One region of the Streptomyces gobitricini genome, then DNA from elsewhere that is predicted to be linked to it. Evidence: riboswitches for the same ligand, from Rfam matches in the RefSeq annotation. Region 1 holds a riboswitch; each other region holds the start of a gene.
What was found. A riboswitch is a leader RNA that binds a small molecule or an ion and turns the genes downstream of it on or off. The one in region 1 is predicted to bind cyclic di-AMP.
Positions count from the first base shown of each region.

Region 1 (5,205 bases):
GTCGGCGCCACCACCGCGCGCCATTGCGGCTGTTCCCCGCACTCCACGGCACGACGTGGCCCGTTCACCCGATACCCGATCGGATGGCGGGCGCCGTGGGGCTATGCTCAGGGGTGGCGCGTCGAGGGCCGTTAGCTCAATTGGCAGAGCAGCGGACTTTTAATCCGTTGGTTGTGGGTTCGAGTCCCACACGGCCTACGAATCAGCCCCAGGTCGGAGACTCTCCGACCTGGGGCTGACGCCGTTTCGGGAACGCCGCGGAAGCCGCCCCGGGACCCGCCGGGTGCCGCAGGGGGCGACGAGGCGCGCTCCGGCCGCGCAGGGGCCGGGCGCCATCAGGACCGTTTTGTCCCCTCCGGGTCGGCTGCCAGCGATATTGGTTAGGGATCGTGCTCCGGATGGCGTAGGGTGGTGTTCACCGACGCGGGGTGGAGCAGCTCGGTAGCTCGCTGGGCTCATAACCCAGAGGTCGCAGGTTCAAATCCTGTCCCCGCTACTGATGAGAAGGCCCGGTGCGCATGCGCACCGGGCCTTCGTCATGTCCGGACCGGAGCGTGTCGCTCGGTAGGCGGACGGCGGGCCGCCGTGCGGCGCGGCTCCGGGCGGCCGGGACGGGGCACGGTACCGTCCGCAGCCGTGGGTGGACCGGGGAGGAAAGCAGCGGTGGCGCGACGAGCACGGGACGGCGACGGCGGGCGGGAGGGTGTCCGGCTATTCGCCCGCTCGCTGCCCTGGCTGCTGGTCGCGGGGGGTGTGGCGTACGAGCTGACGACCCCGCGCAGTTTCACCGCCGTGCCGTTGTTCGTCGCCGCCCCGCTGGTCGCGGCGCCGCTGTTCGCCGCGCGGACGACGCTGCTGTCCGGCCTCTTCGCGGTCCTGGCCATGCTGGCCCTGCACCTGGGCAACGGCACGCTGGACGAGACCCAGACCATCACCGAGATCGTCACCGTGGCGGTGGTCGCGGCGCTCGCGCTGCTGATCAACCGGGTGGTGCGGCGCGGCGGTGAGCGGCTCGCGTCGGCCCGGGTGATCGCCGAGACCGCGCAGCGGGCGGTGCTGCCGACGCCCGCCGAGCGGATCGGGGGTCTTCAGGTGGCGGCGCGGTACGAGGCGGCGCAGGCGGACGCCTTCATCGGCGGTGACCTCTTCGCGGTGCAGGACACCCCGTACGGGGTGCGGCTGGTGGTCGGCGACGTACGCGGGAAGGGCATGGGCGCGGTCGAGGCGGTGGCGGTGGTCATCGGGGCGTTCCGGGAGGCGGCGGAGCAGGAGAGCTCCCTGGAGGGCGTGGCGCAGCGGCTGGAGCGGGCGCTGGCCCGGGAGGGGACGCGGCGGGACGGTCTGGACGCCTTCGAGGGGTTCACCACCGCGGTGCTGGCGGAGATCCCGCGCGGGGAGGCGGTGGTGCGGGTGGTGGACCGGGGGCACCCGGAGCCGCTGATGCTGTACGCGGACGGGCGCGTCGAACCGCTGGAGCAGGCGGAGCCCGCGCTGCCGCTGGGCATGGCCGAGCTGGGCGGGTGGCCGGACCGGGCGTACGAGGTGCCGTACCCGGCGGGTGCGACGCTGCTCCTCTATACGGACGGTCTGTCGGAGGCGCGGGACGCGGAGGGGGTCTTCTACGATCCGGTCGCGCGGCTGGCGGGGCGGCTCTTCCCGGGGCCCGAGGCGGTGCTGGACGCGCTGGTGAGCGACGTACGGCGGCATACGGGAGGCGGGGCGACCGACGACTTGGCGCTGCTGGCGGTGAGCCGGCCGGCGGAGGGGCAGCCGGGGCGGCGGCGGACGATTCCGGTCGTGCCCCGGTCGGCTCCCGGTCCTTGAGCACGGTCTGTGACCGGCGGGTGTCACTGCGCATAACATATGACACACCGTCAGTATTACCGTGGTCGGTAAACGTTTCTGATGCGCGGTCAACTCGACCGTGTGTGTCCGGATGTGGCCCGGTTGATCCATGGCGCTACTGGTTAATGATCAGTAGGAACGGCTTGGAATCCGGAGCCCGCGTCTATTAACGTTCGATAACGCAGCGCGGTCGTCCCAGCCGTCGACAGAAACGGCACCGCGCGCGTGCGCCGAATTCCGCGAGGGAACCGGGGAACCACCACCTTGGGGTGAATCGGGCCGAAGTGGGCCCGTAGGAGACCTTCCTGCTCCGAACCCGTCAGCTAACCCGGTAGGCGAGAAGGAAGGAAAGGAGTGCGCCTCCGTGGCGTCCAACAGGCCTGCCCCCGAAGCCCCGTACGGCTCCATCGGCTCGTTCAACTCTTCGGGTATCCCGGACGCCGCCCCCGTAAACGGGGAGTGGGAAGAATGGAACCCCACCGAGGAAACCGTCCGCCCCGTCCGGGGCCGTCACCGCGTGGCCAAGCAGCGCGGCGGACTCGCCCGTAGCTCCACGGTCCTCGGCGTCGGCGTCATCGCCGCGGTGGGCGCGGGCGGCATGGCCACCGCGCAGGACAAGCCGGCGGTCTCCATATCCCTGCCGGACGCCCTCACGGAGAGCCTCCCGGACGCCGGTTCCCTGCCCGGCATCGGCTCCCTGATCTCCGGCGACTCGGAAGGCACCGAAGAGTCCGGCTCCGACTCCGCCGGTTCCGCCGAGGCGGCCGACGGGCCGTTCACCACCGCTTCCCTCGCCGGGACCACCGACCAGGCCGCCGGGGAGCAGAGCGGCGGCGCCGACGCGGGCGAGGCACTGCGCGCCCGCATCCTCCAGCAGGCCGAGCAGCAGCAGGCGTCCGCCGACGCCGAGGCGAAGGCGGCCGCGGAGACGGCCGCGGCCGAGCAGGCCGCCGCCGAGGCGAAGGCGCAGGCGACCGCCGCCGAGAAGCAGGCCGCCGAGGCGAAGGCCAAGGCGGACGCGGAAGCGAAGGCGAAGGCCGAGGCCGAGGCGAAGGCGGCGGAAGAGGCCCGGCTGGCCGAGCTGGCCGAACGGGCCGGAAGCTGGTCCCTGCCGACGTCCTCGTACACCATCACGTCCACCTACGGCCAGGCCGGCAACATGTGGTCCTCCGGCTACCACACGGGCCTCGACCTGGCCGCGCCCACGGGCACGCCCGCCAAGGCCGTCCACGGCGGCACCGTCAAGTCGGCCGGATGGTCGGGCTCGTACGGCTACCGCATCGTCCTGGAGCTGGAGGACGGCACGGAGGTCTGGTACTGCCACCTGTCGTCGATGACGGTCGGCGCCGGTCAGACGGTCACCACCGGGGAGACCATCGGCCGGGTCGGCGCCACCGGCAACGTCACCGGGCCGCACCTGCACCTGGAGGTGCACACCGCGGGCGGCGGGGGGATCGACCCGCTGGCCTGGCTGCGCGGCAAGGGCCTCACCGTCTGAGACCCCGCTCGTGAGGACCGGCTCCCGCTCGTGAGCGACCGGGCTCCGGCCCTGGACCCGGCGCCCCCGGCACGGCTCGCCGCCCGCCCGCCAGCCCGGGCTCGCCGCCCCGCCCTCCCGGCCGTCAAGCGCCGCCCGTCACGCGTCGCCCGCCGGCTAGTACCGGTACGGGTTGTAGCCGCCGTAGTCGAGGTGCGGGGGCGGCGCCCACACCCGGCCGGTGGCCCGCGCGGCGTACGTCAGCGCCGGCCCCGCCATCTCCTTGCGCTGCCACAGATGGTGCAGCAGCTCCTGCTCGCGCGCCACGAAGTCCGGGTCCGCCGCGCCCCGCCGGGCCCGGTGGCGCAGGAACGCCAGCGAGGTCGCGAACGCCTCGTACTCCCCGACCGCGCGGGTCGCCGCCGGGCCGAAGCAGCGCGCCGCGTACCCCCGGGCCAGACCGCGCGCCCGCATCGAGGAGAGCGCGAGCGGCTCCGCGGGCGAGAGCCAGCCGGCCGCGGCGTACGCGGGCAGCTCGCCGGATATCGTGCGCAGCTCGCGTTGCCGCGACCAGACCGCCAGCCACGTCAACAGCCCGAACGCCGGCACCATGAACGCCCCGTACACGGCGTAGAAGCCCCATGGCCCCAACGCCGCCGAGCCGTTCCACAGCGCGTGCACGCCCATCGCCAGGGTCAGTCCCAGCAGCGGCAGCGCGACCCTGCGGATCTTCTTGTGCCGGGCGGTGACCGCGGCGACGCCGAAGCCGATACCGGTGAGCACGGTGAACAGCGGGTGCGCGAACGGCGACATCACGATCCGTACGAAGAAGGTCGCGGCCGTGACCGACGCGAAGCCCGACGTCCCGAACTGCTGGTCCTCGCCGAAGGCGTTGCCGAGGTAGAGGATGTTCTCCGTGAAGGCGAACCCGGTCGCGGTGAACCCGGCGATGACCACGCCGTCGACGATGCCGGTGAAGTCCCTTCTGCGGAAGACGAAGACGAGCAGTACGGCGGCGGCCTTCGCGCTCTCCTCCACGACCGGCGCGACGACGGTGGCGCCGAGCGTGTCCGCGGACGCCGGGTCGGCGGTGGCCGTGGCTATCCAGCGGGTCGCGAAGGTGTTGGCGACGATCGCGATCAGCGCGGCCGCGCACGCGCCCCACGCGAACGAGAACAGCAGGTTCCGCCACGGGCCCGGCTCCACCCGGTCCAGCCAGCGGAACGCGGCCATGAGGAGCGGGACGGGGAGCAGGGCGAGGCCGAGCCCGACCAGGAAGCCCTCGGTGCCGGTCTGTTCCCGTACCAGCGCGAGGATCACCAGCCCGCACAGGGCGAGTACGCCGGCGACCGCGGAGACCCGCACCACCTTGCCGCGCCAGAAGGCGCGGCGGGGTTTGTAGCGCCAGCGGGCGCGCTCCGGCACGGCGTCGAACAACGGCTGTGCTCCGTACGCCGGGACGGCCGGATACGGCGACTGGTGCTGCGCAGACGAATGGGACACGCGATCGACCCTAACCACCGTCACCGACAGCCCGCGACGGCATCGCCACGGCCGGGCCCGTGCCGCGCGCGGCACGGGCGCGTGGTCACACCCGCCGGAACAGCAGGTCGTGCACGACGTGACCCTTGTCGAGGCCCTGTCCCTCGAAGCGGGTGAGCGGCCGGAAGGCGGGGCGCGGCGCGTAACCGCCGTCGGGCCGGGTGTTCCGGAAGTCCGGGTGCGCGGTGAGCACGTCCAGCATCTGCTCCGCGTACGGCTCCCAGTCCGTGGCGCAGTGCAGCACGGCGCCCGGCTTCATCCGGGTGGCCGCCAGAGCGAGGAACTCGGGCTGGATCAGCCGGCGCTTGTGGTGCCGCTTCTTGGGCCAGGGGTCGGGGAAG
Region 1 covers NZ_BAAASR010000029.1:14,900-20,104, reverse strand. Annotated here, with positions in the region: tRNA gene ABD347_RS24490 (tRNA-Lys) at 126-198, shown strand; tRNA gene ABD347_RS24485 (tRNA-Met) at 423-496, shown strand; gene ABD347_RS24480 (PP2C family protein-serine/threonine phosphatase) at 664-1,824, shown strand; cyclic di-AMP (ydaO/yuaA leader) riboswitch at 2,064-2,198, shown strand; gene ABD347_RS24475 (M23 family metallopeptidase) at 2,210-3,343, shown strand; gene ABD347_RS24470 (PrsW family intramembrane metalloprotease) at 3,500-4,825, opposite strand; gene trmB (tRNA (guanosine(46)-N7)-methyltransferase TrmB) at 4,911-5,205, opposite strand, start outside.

Region 2 (5,205 bases), on a different contig from region 1:
GCATCCGTTGCTGGCGCCGGGCGAGGATGGGCAGGCCGGTGCGGGACCTGCGCCAGGTGGTGAACGGGATCTTGTAGAAGCTGTCCACCGGGGCTGCCTGGCGTACCTAGTCGGTGATGACGTTGAACGCCGAGAAGATCTTCGGCCGGTCCTCCGGCACGCCCGCTTCTCTGAGGGCGGGCAGGAGGTGTTCGGAGAACCGTTGGAGGGCTTCCTCCGATTCCCAGACGTCGACGACGATCCATCCGTCGGGGGTGGGGCCGGCGGCGTGCGAAATCAGGCCCGGAACCGGATAGTCGGCCCGTGAGCCGAGGCCGCCCTTGCCGCCGCTCACCCGGTCGGTCACCTGCTCGTACTGGGCCTGGGTAACACCCGGCATCTCCTGCACCATGATGATCGGCATCAGGTACGCACCTCCTCGTTCGCCCCCTTCCAGTCCACTCCCTCCGCCAGAGGACCGCCACCGGTGCGCTCTGGCGTCCACGCACGATGCCGTCGTCCAGCGCCCAGGGAAGGGGCCTGGGAAGGCGAGGTCCTCGGCCGGTCCCACGCGGCGGGCTGACCAGCAAGATCCACCTGGCCTGCGACGGGCGGGGCCGGCCGCTCGCCTCCACCCTGACCGGCGGGAACGTCAACGACCGCACCCGGTTCGAGCCCGTCATGGACCGGATCAGCGTCAGGCGGCCGGGCCCGGGACGTCCCCGGACCCGGCCCGGCCGTGTGGTCGCGGACAAGGGTTGCTCCGCCCGCGAAATCCGGGCCCACCCGCGACGACGCGGGATCGCCTGCACGATTCGGCGAGCGGATCGACCGGATCAACGGCCGCATCCGCCGAGGCGAGAGGCTCTGCCGGCACGACCGGTCCGCCTACCGGCGGCGGAACGTGATCGAGCGCTGCCTCAGCCGGCTCGAGCAGAACCGGGCCCTGGCCACCCGCTACGACGAACGCGCCGCCCAGTACCAGGCCATGGTCACCCTCGCCTGCCTTCGACTCGGCTCCACGACTTCCCCGACACGACCTAGTACGGACCGTTGACGTTGTCGATGGAGCCGTACCTGTCGGCGGCGTAGTTGCAGGCGGCGGTGATGTTGGCGACCGGGTCGTACGGGTCTGTCGACGTGCCCGGCACGTGGTAGGCCTCGAAGGTCGGAGCGATCACCTGGAGGAGGCCCTTGGAGGGCGTTCCGTTGATGGCGTTGATGTCCCAGTTGTTGATCGCCAGCGGGTTGCCCGAGGACTCGCGCATGATGTTGCGGTGGATCCCCTCGTAGCTGCCGGGGATGCCGTGCCGGGCCATGACGTCCAGCGCCTCCCGGATCCAGCCGTCGAGGTTGTCCGGGTACGTCGCGGCCTTGGCGGCGACCGGCGCCGCCTTGCGCTCGGCGGAACGGTCGGCCCGCTCGGGCGTGGCGGAGGAGCGCGCGGCCGGGGCCTTCGCGCCGATCGTCAGCTCGAGGCCGGGACGGATCAGGGACGGGTCGGCGCCGACGGCCTTCCGGTTGTCCTCGTAGAGCTTCTGCCAGCCACCGCTCACCCCGTGCTCCCTCGCGATCTTGGAGAGGGAGTCGCCCGCGACGACGGAGTACGTGACCGGACCGGCCTTCGCCGTGACGGTGGCGCTCGGTGCGGCGGCGACCGCGGCGGTGACGGCGTGCGTGGCGGTGGGCGCCGCGCTCGGGGCCGCCTGCGCGGTGGTGGCGCCGATCATGGGGAGCGCGAGTGCCGCGCCGCCCGTGCCCGCGGCGACGAAACGGCGGGCGAGCGGATTGTTCTTGGGACGGCGGTGCTTACCCTTTGCGGGCATGGCGAATTCCTCTCCGTCGCCTACGAGGTGAGCTGTCGGGTTCGGACTGGAGATGTCCGGCCGCGGTATCCGCGACTTCACCCCGAGCCGTTCCGGAAGTGCTCCGGACCGGCGACTTACCTGGGTCCCCCGCTCCTGCCGTACGTACGTGAGTGGGTGGGTGGGTGGGGTCTCCGGACGGCGGCAGGATTCGGCGGTCCATCCGGATTGAGGGGACCGTAAGCGAGGGGGGCCGGACGGAACAAGGCTCGAATCGACCGCCGCGAACCTTTCCCACGCGCGTGTCGAACCGTCAACTTCGCTGTGTGCGAGCGGAAAAAAGGCCTGTGGAACGGTCCGGGGCCGGAACCGTCCGGTGATTCTTATCACGCCCGCCCATCCGGGGTCACAAGTCCCCTATGTGCGGCCCAATATGGGCGGTCACCGCGATACCGCCAAAGGGTGAATAAACGTCCAAATTGGACTAAAGGTGTGTCGTGGTGTGGTGGGTGGTCGTCGTGCCCGGGTGCGGCCGGCGCGCACGACCGGCCAGGTGCCGGCGCCGAAGCCCGCGCGCGGCCCCGCTCCGCTCCGGTTCGGCTCCCGCTGGCGGGGCCTGGCGCGGACGTGGCCCCGTTCGCGCTGGCGGCCGAAGAGGGAAAGGGGCCTCGGCCGGGCCGTCCCCGGTGCTGCCGAACCGGTGCGGCAGCCGGGTGCCGCACTCGGCCGCCCCGCCCGGCCGGCGCGTGCAGCCATGCGTAGCCCTCGTGTGTACGGGGCCGGGCGGTCCGCAGCGGCGGTTCCGGGGCCGGGCGGCGCCGGCCTGCCGGTGGCCGGCGAGAGGGCCCGCGGCACCAGGCGCCGGCCCCTTGGCGGTGACGGCTGGTCGCGGCGGATCACGGTGGGGCGGGGCGGCCGCGGACGGTCACCAGGAGACGTCGTCGAGCATCAGCTCCACCGGCTGCCGTGGCCCGGCGGCCGGTGACTGCTCCGTCCACATCACCTTCCCGGTGGGGGTGTACCGGGTGCCCCACCGCTCGGCGAACTGGGACACCAGGAACAGCCCGCGGCCGCCCTCGTCGGTGGTGGCCGCGCGCCGCAGGTGCGGGGAGGTGCTGCTGCCGTCGGACACCTCGCAGATCAGGCAGCGCTCGTAGAGCATCCGCACATGGATCGGCTCGGATCCGTAACGGATGGCGTTCGTGATCAGCTCACTGAGCATCAGCTCGGTGCTGAACCCGATGTCCTCGAGTCCCCACTGCTCCAGCTGGCGCCCGCACGCGGCCCGCACCCGGGCGACGGCCGAGGGGTCGGGGGGCACGTCCCAGTCCGCGACGCGGGCCCGGTCCAGCAGGTTCGTCCGCGCCACCAGCAAGGCGATGTCGTCGCGTCGGTGCGGCGGCAGCATGGCGCTGAACACGGCCCGGCAGGTCTCCTCGGGTGTGCGGTCCGGGTGGCCCGACAGCGTCTCGCGCAGTACGCGGAGCCCCGTGTCCAGGTCGCGCTCACGGTGCTCGATCAGCCCGTCGGTGTAGAGCACGAGCCGGGTGCCCTCCGCCAGCTGCAGCTCGGCCGTCTCGAACGGCAGGTTGCCCAGCCCGAGAGGGGGGAAGACCGGCACCTCGGGGCAGTCCACCGTGCCGTCCGGAAGGACCAGGACCGGTGCGAAGTGCCCTGCGGTCGCCACGCTGCACCGGCCGGTCGCCGGATCGTAGATCGCGTACAGGCAGGTCGCGCCGGTGATGCCCTCGCCGTCGCCGGCCTCCTCCTGGTCGATGCGGGACACCAGCTCGTCCAGGTGGCCCAGCAGCTCGTCCGGCGGCAGGTCCAGCGCGGAGAAGTTGTGCACCGCCGTCCGCAGCCGCCCCATCGTCGCGGCGGCGTGCAGACCGTGCCCCACCACGTCGCCCACCACCAGCGCGACCCGCGCCCCGGGCAGCGGGATGACGTCGAACCAGTCACCGCCCACCCCCGCCTGCGCCGGCAGGTAGCGGTACGCGATGTCCAGAGCGCTCTGCTCCGGCAGCACCCGCGGCAACAGGCTCCGCTGGAGCGTGACGGCCATGGCGTGCTCCCGGGTGAAGCGGCGCGCGTTGTCGATGGCGACCGCCGCCCGGGCGGCCACCTCCTCGGCGAAGGCGAGGTCCTCCTCCTCGAACCGCTCCGCCCGCTCCGAGCGCCAGAAGTTGGCCATGCCCAGCACCACCCCACGCGCCTGCAACGGCACCGTGACCAGCGAGTGGATGCCGTACGCCAGGGCCGCGCCGGCGCCTTGGGGGTCCTGCGCCCGCCAGCCGTGGGCGACGTTCAGATCCGGCTCCAGCACCGCGTGCCCGCTCCCCAGGGCCGCCGCCATCGGCGTGGTGGGGACGGCGAACCGGATGAGGTCGCCCACCGGCTGGAGCGGGTGGTCGTCACGGATGCCGCTCACCGCCGCGCGCCGCATCTCGGTGTGCGTGCCCGACGGCTCCTCACCGCGCAGGACGGGGTCGAGCAGCTCCACCGTGACGAAGTCCGCGAACCCGGGGACCGTCACCTCCGACAGCTCCTCGGCGGTCCGCACCACGTCCAGCGACGTCCCGATCCGCACCCCCGCCTCGTACAGCAGCTTCAGCCGCTCCCGGGCCACCTCCGCCATCCCCGACACCGCCCGCAGCTCGGTGGTGTCGCGGAGCGTCGCGACCGTGCCGGACGCCCCGCCGTACGGGGCGGTGGGCCGGGTGTTGACGGCCAGCAGACGGTCCCCGGCCAGGTGCACCTCGTCGGTGACGGCACGGCCCGAGGCGAGCAGCTCCGCGGTGCCCACGTCCAGACCGAGGTCGGTGACCGGGCGTCCCTCCGCGTCCGGCGGCAGCTCCAGGAGTCGGCGGGCCTCGTCGTTGACCAGCGTCAGCCGGCCGTCGTCGCCGATGATGAGGACCCCCTCGCGCGCCGCGTGCAGAACGGCGTCGTGGTGTTCGTACATCCGGGTCATCTCGGTGGGGCCGAGGCCGTGCGTCTGGCGGCGCAGCCGCCGGCTCACCAGCGCCGAGCTGCCGACCGCCAGCGCGAGCGCGGTACCGGCGGAGCCCAGGAGCACCGGCAGGTGACGGTTGACCGCGTCCCCCACGCTCTCGATCGAGACACCCGCGCTCACCAGCCCCACCACCGAACCGTCGGCGTCGGTGACCGGGACGACGGCGCGGGCCGCGTCGTTGGGAGCACCCTCGAAGATCTCCGTGAACGCGGTCCCGGCCGCGGCGCGCTCCACGCCCTCGGCCCGGCTGCCCACCAGCGACGGCTCGTTGTCGGCGACCCGCGTCCCGTCCGGGGCCATCACCGCGATGAAGTCCAGGCCGGAGCCCTCCCGGGCCCTGATCACCGAGCTCTGGAGCGCGGCGGTCGGGTCCGGGCTCGTGAGCGCCGCCGCGGTGCCCGGGGC
Region 2 covers NZ_BAAASR010000015.1:265,907-271,111, reverse strand. Annotated here, with positions in the region: gene ABD347_RS13735 (hypothetical protein) at 107-403, opposite strand; partial or broken gene ABD347_RS13730 (IS5 family transposase) at 467-1,036, shown strand; gene ABD347_RS13725 (transglycosylase SLT domain-containing protein) at 1,020-1,805, opposite strand; cyclic di-AMP (ydaO/yuaA leader) riboswitch at 1,810-1,974, opposite strand; gene ABD347_RS13720 (SpoIIE family protein phosphatase) at 2,710-5,205, opposite strand, start outside.
Region 2: linked by a shared signal. The riboswitch ahead of ABD347_RS13725 (transglycosylase SLT domain-containing protein) and the one ahead of ABD347_RS24475 (M23 family metallopeptidase) in region 1 are both predicted to bind cyclic di-AMP.

Region 3 (5,205 bases), on a different contig from region 1:
GGGCCGCCATGCCGTACGCCTCGTCGACCCGGCGCAGCGCCTGCGGGAAGGTGATCCTCTCGCGCAGCGCCAGCGCGTCGATCATCGCCTCGGCGCGGTCACCGATGCCCCGCTTGGGGACGTTGAGGATGCGGCGCAGCGGGACGTTGTCCTCGGGGTTGGCGAGCACGCGCAGGTACGCGAGGACGTCGCGGACCTCCTTGCGCTCGTAGAAGCGGACGCCGCCGACGACCTTGTACGGGAGGCCGACGCGGATGAGGATCTCCTCGAAGACACGGGACTGGGCGTTCGTCCGGTAGAAGACGGCGACGTCGCCGGCCTTGGCCTCGCCCGCGTCCGTCAGCCGGTCGATCTCGTCGGCGACGAACTGTGCCTCGTCGTGCTCGGTGTCCGCGACGTACCCGATGATCCGGGCGCCCTCACCGGCGTTCGTCCACAGGTTCTTGGGACGGCGGCTCTCGTTGCGCTCGATGACCGCGTTGGCGGCGGACAGGATGGTCTGCGTGGAGCGGTAGTTCTGCTCCAGCAGGATGGTGGTCGCGTCCGGGTAGTCCTCCTCGAACTGGAGGATGTTGCGGATCGTCGCGCCGCGGAAGGCGTAGATCGACTGGTCGGCGTCACCGACGACGCACAGCTCGGCCGGGTCCAGGTCCTCGTATCCGGTCCCCACCAGCTCGCGGACCAGGGTGTACTGCGCGTGATTGGTGTCCTGGTACTCGTCGACGAGTACGTGCCGGAAACGGCGGCGGTAGTGCTCGGCGACATCGGGGAACGCCTGGAGCAGGTGGACCGTCGTCATGATGATGTCGTCGAAGTCCAGGGCGTTGGCCTCGCGCAGCCGTGCCTGGTACATCCGGTAGGCCTCGGCGAGGGTCTTCTCGAACCCTCCCCCTACGCCTTCGGCGTGGGAGGTGCCCCCATCGGCCTGGTCGGCGAAGGTCTCCTCGTCGATCAGCTCGTTCTTCAGGTTCGAGATCTTGGCGCTGAACGACTTCGGCGGGAACTTCTTCGGGTCCAGGTCCAGGTCGCGGCAGACCAGGGCCATCAGCCGCTTGGAGTCGGCCGCGTCGTAGATCGAGAAGGACGAGGTGAAGCCGAGCTTCTTCGACTCACGGCGCAGGATGCGGACACACGCGCTGTGGAAGGTCATGACCCACATGGCGTTGGCGCGCGGGCCGACGAGCTGCTCGACGCGCTCCTTCATCTCGCCGGCTGCCTTGTTGGTGAAGGTGATCGCCAGTATCTGGCCGGGGTGGACGTGGCGCGTCGCCAGCAGGTGGGCGATGCGGTGGGTCAGCACCCGGGTCTTGCCCGATCCGGCTCCGGCGACGATGAGCAGCGGCGAGCCGGTGTGCGCCACGGCGGCGCGCTGCTGGTCGTTGAGCCCCTCCAGCAGCGCGGCGGGGTCCACGACGGTGCGCGGGGCGCCGTCGCGGTGGTAGGCGTCGCGGGCCGGGGGCACGTCGAAGCGGTCGCCGAAGAGGTCGTGCGGGACCTCCTCCGCGGCCGGGGCGTCCCCGGGGCCGTCGGAGTCCTCGGGCGGCGGCGGGGGCTCGTCGGAGGCGTGGTTCCGGAGGTCCGCCAGGAAGCTGTCGTCAAAGAGGCTGCTCATCGCCTATCGAGTCTAGGCCGCCCCACTGACAGCCGTGGACGAACCGGAAACAGGTCCGACTCATCACCCTCCGTACCGATTCGACGACATCACGCCAAGGTCACGAATACGTATCGGGCATATCGAACATCATCCTTCACAGCACCACCACAGGTTGGCTAGCGTGCTCGCCCAAGCGGTCCGTTCTCTCATCGGCGAACCACGCCAGTCGGATCGCCCACGCCGAATTCGTGCTGCCTCCGCGGCAGTCCGGAACCGGGGACCCACACGTACGACCGAGGTGAATCGGCCCGCAGCCCCTCGGGCACGGCCGTAGGGCACCTTCCGTTCCGCCCGAACCTGACAGCTGACCCGGTAGGCGGTCCACGGAAGGAGATGCCGGCCTTGGCGTCGCATCGCAAGCCGCGCGCATCGCGCACCTTGCAGACCCTGCATGCCCACTCCCCCGCCGTCGGGGTCACGACGGCCGCCGCCCTGGCCTCGGTCACGCTCCTGTCGTCACAGAGCGCGACCGCCGCGCCCGGCGCGGCGGGCGACCCGGAGCGCAAGCCGACGGTCGAGGAGGTACAGAGAAAGGTCGACGACCTCTACCGGCAGGCGGGCACGGCGACGCGGCAGTACGGCAGCACCAAGCAGACCAAGCAGACCGAGCGGGCCGAGCGGGCCGAGCGGGCGGGGCGGGCCGAGCGGGCCGAGCGGGCGGGGCGGGCCGGGTGGGCCGGGCGGGCAGCGCAGGCCGGGCAGACGGCGCAGGCCGGGGAAGAGCGGTGGCGCGAGGCCGGCGGGACGCGCGACGACGCCACCCGGCGTACGGAGGCGCCGCACGATTCGCGCCACACCCCGGGGCCCCACGCGGCCCCCCAGCACCGCTCCGGCGGCCGGGCCCCGGCCACGTCACCTGCCTTCCCGGACATGCCCCGGGCGTTCGTGGAACAGGCGCAGCCGGTGGACCGGCTCACCGACCGGCGGCACGAGTCACTCACCGGCTCGCCGGCACAGCAGCCCCACACCGCGCACCAGCGGGCGGAGGCCACGCGGCAGCCGCCGGAGTCACTCAGCGCCTCGCAGGCCTCCCTCCGCGCCACCAAGCAGGCCGTGCAGCGCAAGCTCGGCGACGCCCGGGCGCTGCTTGCGCTGCTCACGGCCGGGGAGCGGGCGCGGGCGGAGGCGGGGGCGGCAGAGGTCCCCGAGCGCCACGAGCAGTGGCGGGAGCAGCCGCAGCAGCCGCACACGCAGATGCAGGCGCAGGCGGACGACGAGAGCGGTCACACCGCCAAGGCCCGCGAGGTCGTCGCCTTCGCCGAGGCCCAGACGGGCAAGCCGTACGTGTGGGGCGCCACCGGCCCGAGCTCGTACGACTGCTCCGGGCTCACCCAGGCCGCGTGGCGGGCGGCGGGGGTCGACCTCCCCCGTACCACGTGGGAGCAGGCGCGGGCGGGGACCCGGGTCCGTACGGAGGACCTGCGCCCCGGCGACCTGGTGTTCTTCCACGACGACATCAGCCACGTGGGCATCTGCAAGGGCGGCGGGAAGATGATCCACGCGCCCGGGCCCGGGGAGGACGTCCGCGAGGAGTCCATCCACCACATGCCCATCCACAGCAGTGTGCGCCCGGCCTGACACGACCCGCCCGGCATGACGGGGCAACGCCCCTCAGCGCCTGCCCGAACCGGGCCTCGGCGTCGGGCCGGGCACCGCCCACCGGCACGGCGTTGCGAGCGACCGGCCGTCCGGTCGGCCGCGCCGAGGTCCGACGGGCCCGACGGGCCCGACGGGCACGGTGGTACCGGAGCGGGACGGGCCGCGGCGGGTGGCGGACTCCTGGACGAGGCCGCCGCCCGGGCGCCCGAGGGCCGGTCAGGTCCAGAGCGTGGCGATGAAGATGTTCACCACGGTCAGGCCGCCCACGGCTCCGAAGACCGCCTTGTCGACCCTTTCCTCGTCACGCTTGACGTAGACCAGGCCGAGGATGACGACCAGGATCGCCAGCTTCACACCGATCTTGACGTTGTTCACGGTCTGGTCGTCGGCCTGGTTGAGGCCGACCAGGGCGACTCCCGTGATCAGCATGAGCAGCGCGCCGTGCAGCATCGCGGGGCCGAAGCGCGCCGTACCCTCGCCCATCGCCTTCATCTGGGTCAGGAAGCCGCCCAGGAGGGCGGCGATACCGATGACGTGCAACGCGACGAAGACATTGATGAGTACGTCCATGGGGCGGAGCCTAACCGGGGCCATACCACCGGGCGCCGGTGAGGGTCGCCTCATCCGTCGCATCGGTCGCGGCCGATACGGAATGCGGGATTCCGAGAGCGTGTGCCTCTCCGAATCCGCTCCGGAACCCTCACCTGCGGTCAATAGCGGTCATGCCGCCGCCCGGCCGTTACCGCCGGGCTTAGCGTCCTGCCCCAGGCCCCACCCCGCCGAAGGGAAGTGACCGCCCTCGTGGCAGCGCACCGGAAACCCAAGCAGCACCCGCTGAACGGCCGCGTGGCCCTCACCCTGGCACTCGCCGGGGCGGCCACCGCCACCGTCTTCCAGGGTTCCGGGCACGCCGAACCCCACCGGAGCCCGGCCCAGGTCAAGGCGGAGGCCGACCGGCTGTACCGGGAGGCCGAGGAGGCCACCGAGAAGTACAACGGCGTCAAGGAGGAAGCCAAGAGGACCGAGGAGGAACTGGACTCCCTGCGCGACGAGGCCGCCCGCCGGACCGCCCGGCTCAACGCCGCCCGCGACGCGCTCGGCTCCGTGGCCTCCGCCCAGTACCGCGGCGGCGGCCTCGGTCCCGCCGCCCGGCTCGCGCTCTCCAGCGACCCGGACGCCTACCTCCGGGGGGCCGCCCTCGCGGACCGGGTCGGCGACCGGCACGCCACGGCCGTCGGTGCCGCCCGGAGCGAGGTCACCGAGCTCGCCCGGCTGCGCGCCGAGGCCGCCGGGCGGCTGCGCGACCTGACGGCCCGCCAGGCGGAGCTGTCCCGCCACAAGGCGGCCGTCCAGGACAGGCTGGCCGCCGCCGAGAAGCTCCTCGCCCGGCTCACCGCCGCCGAGCGCGCGGCGTACGACGGCGCCCCTTCCGGTACCGCGGCGCGGAGCGCCACCCCGCAGGGCGCCGCCCCGCGCGGTCCCGCCCCGCGGCGAGCCGCTGTCGGGGCCCCCAACCCGCGCGCCGCGCAAGCCGTCGCGTACGCGTACGGGGCCCTGGGCAAGCCGTACGTGTGGGGCGCCACCGGTCCGTCGGCCTTCGACTGCTCGGGGCTCACCCAGGCCGCCTGGCGCTCGGCGGGCGTGTCGCTGCCGCGCACGACGTACAGCCAGATCGACACCGGCCGGCGGGTGTCCCGGTCCGCCCTGGCCCCGGGCGACCTGGTGTTCTTCTACTCGGGCGTCAGCCACGTGGGCCTGTACATCGGCGACGGCAGGATGATCCACGCCCCGCGGCCCGGCGCCCCCGTACGCGTCGCGCCGATCGACGAGATGCCCTGGGCGGGCGCGACGCGCGTGGCGTGAGCGCGAGCGCCACGTACGCGGCCGGGAGCGCGGCCGGAGCGCCCGCCGCTCGGTCGCCCCGGTCGCTACGGGCGGCCGTCGACGGACAG
Region 3 covers NZ_BAAASR010000040.1:86,485-91,689, forward strand. Annotated here, with positions in the region: gene pcrA (DNA helicase PcrA) at 1-1,612, opposite strand, end outside; cyclic di-AMP (ydaO/yuaA leader) riboswitch at 1,823-1,989, shown strand; gene ABD347_RS27555 (NlpC/P60 family protein) at 1,988-3,232, shown strand; gene ABD347_RS27560 (hypothetical protein) at 3,470-3,823, opposite strand; gene ABD347_RS27565 (C40 family peptidase) at 4,055-5,116, shown strand; gene ABD347_RS27570 (alpha/beta hydrolase) at 5,182-5,205, opposite strand, start outside.
Region 3: linked by a shared signal. The riboswitch ahead of ABD347_RS27555 (NlpC/P60 family protein) and the one ahead of ABD347_RS24475 (M23 family metallopeptidase) in region 1 are both predicted to bind cyclic di-AMP.